2 regions of the Mucilaginibacter koreensis genome follow, and region 1 is predicted to be linked to the other one. Evidence: riboswitches for the same ligand, from Rfam matches in the RefSeq annotation. Region 1 holds a riboswitch; the other holds the start of a gene.
What was found. A riboswitch is a leader RNA that binds a small molecule or an ion and turns the genes downstream of it on or off. The one in region 1 is predicted to bind S-adenosylmethionine.
Positions count from the first base shown of each region.

Region 1 (4,436 bases):
GGGTTTGCTCATGATATAACGGAGCGCCTCTTGCTGCCGGGCTTTTACCTGGTTAGGGCTCTCTCCTTTCTCAAAAGCCGCATCCAAGTTGCCGCTGGTCCACTCGCGCATCATTTTCAAAAATGCGGCTTTGGTATCAGGTGTGCTTTTTTGCCCTTCATGTATGCCCCAGGCCAGCTCATCTAAGCCTTCCAATTTCTCAAACGGAATACCATCATCAATAAACTGCTGTATACTTTGTTGCGTACGTTTCAGGGTTGAAACATAAATTTTATCAAAGGGAACGTTTTTATAAGCATTGTAGAACATGGCAGCCTGTTTGCGGCCCTCATCGTTCAAATCAGTATTCATTCCCCGGCCCTGTACAATACCCTGTTTGTTTAAATCGGTTTGCCCATGCCGAACAATGTATAACGTTTTTTCAGTCATGTGCGTTTAGTTAATTACCGGAAGCTGATAAAAGCGCGGCTTTTCTGCTTCAGTAAACTCATAAGTATTGTAATCGGTAATTACATTGTATAATGTGTCGCGCTCAATGGGGTGCCGACCTGCATTTTTGATGAGTTCAACCAGCTCTTTGGTACTCATGGCTGGTTTTTGCTCTTCAGCGCCTGCCATAGAATAAATTTTAGTGGTATCATCCAAGGTACCATCAATATCGTCCACACCGAAATTTAATGACAGCTGTGCCGTAGTACGGCTTATCATGGCCCAATAGGCTTTAATATGATCAAAGTTGTCCAGATAGATACGTGCAATGGCATAATTTCGCAAATCTTCCACCACAGACGACTCAGGTACGTCAGACATTTGGTTGTCCTTATTCCGGAACTTTAAAGGGATAAAAGTTTGGAATCCGCCGGTTTGATCCTGTAACTGGCGAAGGCGCTCCATATGGTCAACCCGGTGGCGGTATTCTTCAATGTGGCCATACAGCATCGTAGCGTTTGAGCGCATGCCCAACCTGTGCCACTCCTCGTGTATTTGCAGCCACTGGTCCGCCGTACATTTATCTTTGGCAATCTGTTCCCTTATTTCGGGGTGAAATATTTCTGCGCCGCCGCCCGGCATAGATTCCAGGCCCGACTCTTTCATCAGGCGCATACCGGTGGCATAATCTACTTTCGCTTTTTTGAAAATGTAATGATATTCAACCGGGGTTAGCGCTTTAACATGCAGTTCCGGACGGTGCGCTTTAATGCGGCTAAACAATTCCTGATAAAAAGGCATATTGTACTGCGGTAATACACCACCTACAATATGTACCTCGGTTACCGGCTCGTTATCATACTTGCGCACAATATTTAGCATATCCTCCATCGTATACTCCCAGCCATCTTCACGCTGTTTGATGAGGCGTGAGTAAGAGCAGAATTTACAATCGTATACGCAGAGGTTGGTGGGCTCAATATGGAAGTTGCGGTTAAAGTAAGTATAATCGCCGTTCTTCTTTTCGCGTATATAATTGGCTAAAACGCCTAAGTAGCTTAGCTCGCCTTTTTCGTAAAGTAAAACGCCTTCATCAAAAGTGATGCGCTCACCGGCCAGTACTTTTTGAGCTATAGATTTTAAATCAGCAGATAAGTGCGGATTCTGTAATAATACACTTAAATTATTCTCAGTTTCCATGCTGCAAAACTACGAAAAATAACACTGCCTTCTATTCAATTACAAAGTTGCCACCGTTACAATGCTGCTAGTTTTACGCCTGAATTACAATAAACAGGCATTAAGAAACATAAGCTCAAAAACGCATGTTTGAGATTAAAATGATGATATAGTGTTTAAAGGTAAATATTCACAATTACAAGTGTTCACGCTGCTGGTGTTCATGAACGTTCACGCTTGTTCACAGGTGTTCATGAGTGTTCACGCTGTGAAAGCAATTAATATGAGTGAAATTTGTAAATATATAATAATGAATTACTTACAATATTTACTTAAACGGAGTAGCAGTTTTTTACATACTTATACGTCATAAAAAGCGTTCACGAGCGTTCACGACATGTGAACGTGAACACCTGTATTATTTAGGCTGGTTCCGTAGCAACTGGATTAGCCGCCTTGTAACCTTTTATAAAATTTAATTTGGAAGTATATGAAATAAGCTCCTATATTTGAAACATTATTTGGTAGCAATACCTTAATCAACTCCTACTCAGGCTTTGGTTTATATAGAAGCGGCGAGAGATCAGGCTCCAAGACCCGCTGGCAACCCCTCCACAATGGAAAAGGTGCCAATTCCTGCCCCGGGCAAATGGTTGTATCGGGAAATATAAATGTAAAAAGATGATAATTTCAATTTCTGCTTCGGCAACTTATGGGTTTGGTAAGCACTTGGGCTTTAGAGCTTCGATGTGCAGCCGCTACTGTTGTATGTGCTAATAACGCGATATTAACAACATTAGGTTATAATCTATTGCAAGCCAAAGTGAAAGCAAGGCTTTAGCACATCATCTTTTCATATCAGCCCTTACAGTAATGATCAATAAAAATTTATTTCTATCAGTTCAATTCAATCGCTTGCAGCAATTGGTTTGTTGTAACTCAAATTCTTGTTTTTTAGTTTTTTATGGTGAATAATGTTATAGCTCTCTTATGCCTATAAGAGAGCTTAACTTTTTTAAAATGAACGCTTCAACTTATACATATCCTCAATCTTTTCAGCTCGAATCAGGCCGGGAACTGCCCGGTATTGAAATAGGGTTTCATACTTACGGAAATTTAAATAAAGAGAAAAACAATGTAGTATGGGTATGCCACGCCCTTACTGCAAATTCTGATGTACTAGACTGGTGGAAAGGGCTGTTTGGTTCTGATGAATACTTTAACCCAAACGAACACTTTATAGTATGCGCTAATGTATTGGGTTCTTGCTATGGAAGTACCAACCCCTTAAATATCAACCCTATAACCCAAAAAGCATATTGCCTTGATTTTCCGCAGGTGACTATCCGGGATATGGTTAAGGCACACCAGCTACTGGCACAGCATTTAGGTATACCCCAAATTGAAGTGCTGATTGGTGGCTCTTTAGGTGGCCAGCAGGCGCTGGAGTGGAGCATCATGGCTCCGGAGCAAATCAAAAACCTGATTTTGATTGCGACCAACGCCCGGCATTCGCCTTGGGGTATTGCGTTCAACGAATCGCAACGGCTGGCCCTGCAAGCCGACCCGACTTTTAATTGTGAACCCGATGGCGGCAAAGCTGGTTTGAAAGCAGCGCGCAGTATTGCCTTGTTATCTTACCGTGGTTATAAAGCGTATAACATTACGCAACAGGAAATAACTGCAGACAATACTGACCAATACAGGGCCTCCTCCTATCAAAATTACCAGGGTGAAAAGCTGGTGAACCGTTTTAACGCTTACTGTTATTGGTATTTAACCAAAGCTATGGACTCGCATCACGCAGGGCGAAACCGTATAAGTATGGAACATGCGCTTAGTGTAATTACCGCTAAAACTTTGGTTATCGGTATCAACTCGGATATCTTGTTTCCGGTTGAAGAACAACAGTACCTCTTCCGGCATGTCCCTAATGCCAGCTATGCGGAGTTTGATTCGTTTTACGGGCACGACGGCTTTCTAATTGAAACAGATAAATTAACACAAATCATATCCACCTTTTTTAAAACTGAGGTGAGAGGAAAAATTATTGAATTGCAGAAAATTGCTTAATGAGTAAGAAAATCACCATCGGACTGTTCGGCTTTGGCGTGGTTGGCCAAGGCCTTTATGATATCATCAGAACCAAGAACCTGAATCTCGAAATTGTTAAAATAGCAATTAAAGACCCAACTAAAAAGCGCTCACTGCCTGAAGCATTATTTACTACAGACAAAGACGAGCTTCTTAATAATCCTGAAATCAATACTATTGTAGAACTGATTAATGATACCGAGGCCGCTTTTGAAATTGTGTCAAGAGCATTGAAGTCAGGTAAAAATGTAGTGTCTGCCAGCAAGAAGATGGTGGCAACTTATTTGCAGGAGCTGATTGATATCCAACACCAATATGGCACATCGTTGCTGTATGAAGGTTCGGTATGTGGCAGTATTCCTATCATACGTAATCTGGAGGAGTATTATGATAATGAGCTGCTGCATTCTGTTAGTGGTATTTTCAATGGTTCATCCAATTATATATTATCGAAAGGCTTTTTGGAAAACCTGAGTTATGATGAAGCTTTAAAGCAGGCCCAGGATTTGGGATTTGCAGAAACTGACCCCATTTCTGATGTAGGCGGCTTTGATGCTAAATATAAATTGGTAATTGCTGCCGCCCATGCTTATGGCGTAGTTGTAAAGCCGAATGATGTTTTCAATTTTGGCATTCAAAATCTTGGTGCTAAAGATTTACAGTATGCGCGCGAAAAACGACTGAAAATTAAGTTGGTTCCGGTGGCTAAAGAACTAAGCGATCGCCATGTAACT
Region 1 is NZ_BAAGQS010000001.1:1,222,540-1,226,975, reverse strand. It holds gene ACYVNW_RS05490 (histidine phosphatase family protein) at 1-429, opposite strand, end outside; gene mqnE (aminofutalosine synthase MqnE) at 436-1,629, opposite strand; SAM riboswitch class I at 2,168-2,282, shown strand; gene ACYVNW_RS05480 (homoserine O-acetyltransferase family protein) at 2,629-3,681, shown strand; gene ACYVNW_RS05475 (homoserine dehydrogenase) at 3,681-4,436, shown strand, end outside.

Region 2 (4,436 bases), 2.3 Mb from region 1:
ACGAGATAGAACCCTATTACAAGTGGAGGGATGATTACATTGCAGCAGAGGACGAATATTCGCCCTTTTACGCTACAGAGTACAGTGAGTTTGAGTTTGATAAACAGGTGTACAACTATCTGCTGCATCCGCAGTGGGATTCTTTCGGCTCAAATACATTATACATCAAAGTACTGTTTGCTGATTATGAGCGGGGGTATACCATCATTGAACTGATTGGTGAATGGAACGATGCCATTAATAACGACATTATGATGCTGAAGCGCGAAATATTGGAACTGATGATGGACAATGGCCTCAACAAATTTATCCTGATTGGTGAGAATGTGCTCAACTTCCATTCTTCCGACGATTGCTATTACGAGGAATGGTTCGGCGATGTAGAAGATGGCTGGATTGCCGGAATTAACTTTCGGGACCATGTTATCCGCGAGTTTAAGCAGAGCAATATTGACTATTACATCAACTTTGGAGGGGTACTGGATGATTTAAGCTGGCGTACACTAAAACCTTTACAGGTGTTTAAACGTGTAGAAGAGCAGTTAACACGCCGTTTGAATTAACATTGAATTATCACAAATAATATTACATTAGCACCATTATCAATTATTATACACATGGATAACCACACTACCGATTACAGTAACGATTATCAATACGAAAATGTAATCCATATTGAAGATCCGGCTGCATCTCGCCGCTTTATGGCCAATGTATTTGCCTGGATGTTTGGCGGCTTAGCGCTATCAGCCATTACCGCTTATTTATTTGCTTATACATCATTGTTGTTCTTATTAATTAACCCTACAACAGGGATGCGCACGGGCTTAGGCACTATAGTAACTTTTGCCCCATTGGCATTTACACTGGTTATGTCATTTGGCTTCAACCGTTTATCTAAACCTGTATTGGCCTTACTGTTCCTGCTTTTTGCAGCACTGATGGGTGCCAGCCTGGGCTTCATTTTCCTGGTATATACAGCGGGTTCTATTTTAGGTGTATTTATCACCGCCTCTGCAGTATTTGGCATTATGGCTGTAGCAGGTTATACTACCCAGCAGGATTTAACCAAATTTGGCGCTATCATGATGATTGGCTTATTTGGCTTGGTCATTGCTACATTGCTGAACATGCTTTTCCCAAGCCTGCAGTTAAACATGGTACTTACCTATATTGGCGTAATTGTGTTTACCGGCTTAACCGCTTATGATGTACAGCGCATTAAACGCCTGGGCGGCAGTATGGATGCCAACCTGCCCGCAGGTAAATTAGCCATTTTGGGTGCCTTAACCTTATATCTGGATTTTGTGAACCTGTTCTTATACTTGCTGCGCCTGTTTGGCCGCCGCAGATAATAAAGTTTTAAATAAATTTAAAAGCTGCCTCAACAAGGCGGCTTTTTTTATGACTAAATGTGGCTTTCAGCTTATACACAAGCACTTTATGGGCTTGCTTATTCGCTGCAAATGTTGCACCTTTGTATGGCTTATGTAGAAAGATGGAGGGAATAGACCCGGCGAAATCTTAGCAACCTGTACTTACAAGGTGCTACATTCTACTTCAACCCGTAACTTACAGGGTTAAAGGCAGATAAGCGAAAAGTTAACACCGTCTGCGTGTATACCAACTTTTTCTAAATAAGCTTTTTTTAAGATGTGGGATTTGAGATGTGAGATATGAAATATGAAATAGAAGCGTTTAGGTAATGGATTAATCGTTTCCCATAACTTAACTACTTCTAACTCATATCTGATATCTCATATCTCATATCTAACATCTCATATCTCAACATATGGATATTAGAAACGAACTTCAGAAACGTATACTCATTATTGATGGTGCCATGGGTACCATGATTCAGCGTTACCAGCTTACGGAAGAAGATTTCCGTGGAGAACGCTTTGCCAATCACCCATCTGATTTAAAGGGCAATAATGATCTACTGAATTTGACCCGCCCCGACGTCATCAAGGCCATCCATGGTGAGTACCTGGAGGCCGGGGCTGATATCATTGAAACCAACACCTTTAGTACGCAGCGCATTTCACTGGCCGATTATCATATGGAAGAACTGGCCTATGAACTTAGTTATGAAGGTGCCCGCATTGCCCGTGAAGCTGCAGATGAGTATACGGCCAAAAATCCGGATAAACCCCGCTTTGTGGCCGGTGCCGTAGGGCCAACCAACCGTACAGCTTCCCTTTCGCCAGACGTAAACGATCCCGGTTATCGTGCCGTTACCTTCGATGATTTGGCCGAAGCTTATTATGAGCAGGTACGCGGACTGGTAGACGGCGGTTCAGATGTATTGCTGGTAGAAACCATATTTGATACCTTAAACGCCAAAGCCGCCCTGTTTGCCATCAACCGCTATGCGGATGAAACCGGCAAGCACCTGCCCATCATGATCTCAGGCACCATTACCGATGCTTCGGGTCGTACGTTATCAGGCCAAACGGTGGAGGCATTCTGGAACTCCATCCGCCACGCCAACCTGTTGTCGGTAGGCTTAAACTGCGCTTTAGGTGCTAAAGAAATGCGCCCCCACTTAGAGGAACTCTCTGAAAAGGCAGATGTATTCATTTCGGCCTACCCTAATGCGGGTTTGCCCAACGAGTTTGGCGCTTATGATGAAGTACCGCATGAAACCGCCCACTTGGTAGATGATTTTATGCAGGCCGGCTTGGTGAATATTGTAGGCGGCTGCTGCGGCACCACGCCCGATCACATTCGTTGCATTGCCGAAAAGGCGGCCAAACACCCACCTCGTACCATTCCGCAGGTGCAAAACTATATGCGCCTGAGCGGTTTAGAAGCGGTAACCCTCACACCCGAAACCAACTTCGTCAACGTAGGCGAGCGTACCAACATCACCGGTTCCCCTAAGTTTTCGAAACTGATTTTAGCCGAGGATTACGAGGCTGCCCTTACCGTAGCCCGCCAGCAGGTAGAAGGTGGCGCGCAGGTGATCGACATTAACATGGACGAGGGCATGATTGATTCGGTAGCGGTAATGACCAAGTTCCTGAACCTGGTGGCTTCCGAACCCGATATTGCCAAACTGCCCATCATGGTGGATTCATCTAAATGGACGGTTTTAGAGGCCGGACTGAAATGTTTGCAGGGCAAAGGCATTGTGAATTCTATTTCGCTGAAAGAAGGCGAAGAAAAGTTTAAGGAATATGCCCGCAAAATAATGAGTTATGGTGCCGCCGCCGTTGTGATGGCATTTGACGAGCAGGGCCAGGCCGACAATTACGAACGCCGGGTTGAAATCTGCAAACGCTCATACGATATCCTGGTGAACGAAGTAGGCTTTGCACCACAGGATATCATTTTTGACCCCAATATCTTAACGGTTGCTACCGGCTTAGAGGAGCACAACAACTATGCGGTCGATTTCATTAATGCTACCCGATGGATTAAAGAGAACCTGCCTTATGCCAAGGTAAGCGGTGGGGTAAGTAATATCTCCTTCTCGTTCCGTGGTAACAATGTAGTACGCGAGGCTATGCACTCTGCCTTTTTATACCATGCCATTAAAGCCGGTATGGATATGGGCATCGTTAACGCCGGTATGCTCGAGGTATATGAAGAGATACCGAAAGACCTGTTGGTACTGGTAGAAGATGTACTGCTAAACCGTCGGCCGGATGCCACAGAGCGCTTAGTAGAATTTGCCGAAACCGTAAAAAGCAAAGGCAAAGAAATAGTAAAAGACGAAGCCTGGCGTAAAGCGCCGGTAGCTGAGCGCCTGAGCCATGCCCTGGTGAAAGGCATTGTAGAATACCTGGATGATGATGTGGAAGAAGCCCGACAGCAATATGCTAAACCCCTGGAAGTAATCGAAGGTCCGCTAATGGATGGCATGAACATCGTAGGCGACCTGTTTGGCTCGGGTAAAATGTTTTTACCACAGGTGGTAAAATCGGCCCGGGTAATGAAAAAAGCGGTGGCTTACCTGCTGCCTTTTATTGAAGAAGAAAAGAAAAATAATGCCAGTGCCGATCAGCGCAGTAATGCCGGAAAAATACTACTGGCTACGGTTAAAGGCGACGTGCACGACATTGGTAAAAACATTGTGGGTGTAGTATTGGCTTGTAACAACTTCGAGGTAATTGATTTAGGGGTAATGGTGCCTGCACAAAAAATCATCGAAGCCGCCAAGCAGCACCAGGTAGATATCGTCGGCCTGAGCGGATTAATTACTCCATCATTAGATGAAATGGTGCACTTTGCCAAAGAGATGGAGCGCGAAGGCTTTACCATGCCGCTCATTGTAGGTGGTGCTACTACTTCGCGCATCCACGCCGCAGTAAAAATTGCGCCTAATTATTCCGGTGCGGCTATCCACGTATTGGATGCTTCACGCAGTGTAACCGTATGCAGCAGCCTGATGAACAAGGAGCAACGACATGGCTATATTCAAGGCATTA
Region 2 is NZ_BAAGQS010000001.1:3,543,592-3,548,027, reverse strand. It holds gene ACYVNW_RS15855 (hypothetical protein) at 1-563, shown strand, start outside; gene ACYVNW_RS15850 (Bax inhibitor-1/YccA family protein) at 618-1,355, shown strand; SAM riboswitch class I at 1,484-1,597, shown strand; gene metH (methionine synthase) at 1,793-4,436, shown strand, end outside.
Region 2: it holds a riboswitch for S-adenosylmethionine, as region 1 does, so the genes downstream of both, metH (methionine synthase) here and ACYVNW_RS05480 (homoserine O-acetyltransferase family protein) in region 1, are expected to answer to the same signal.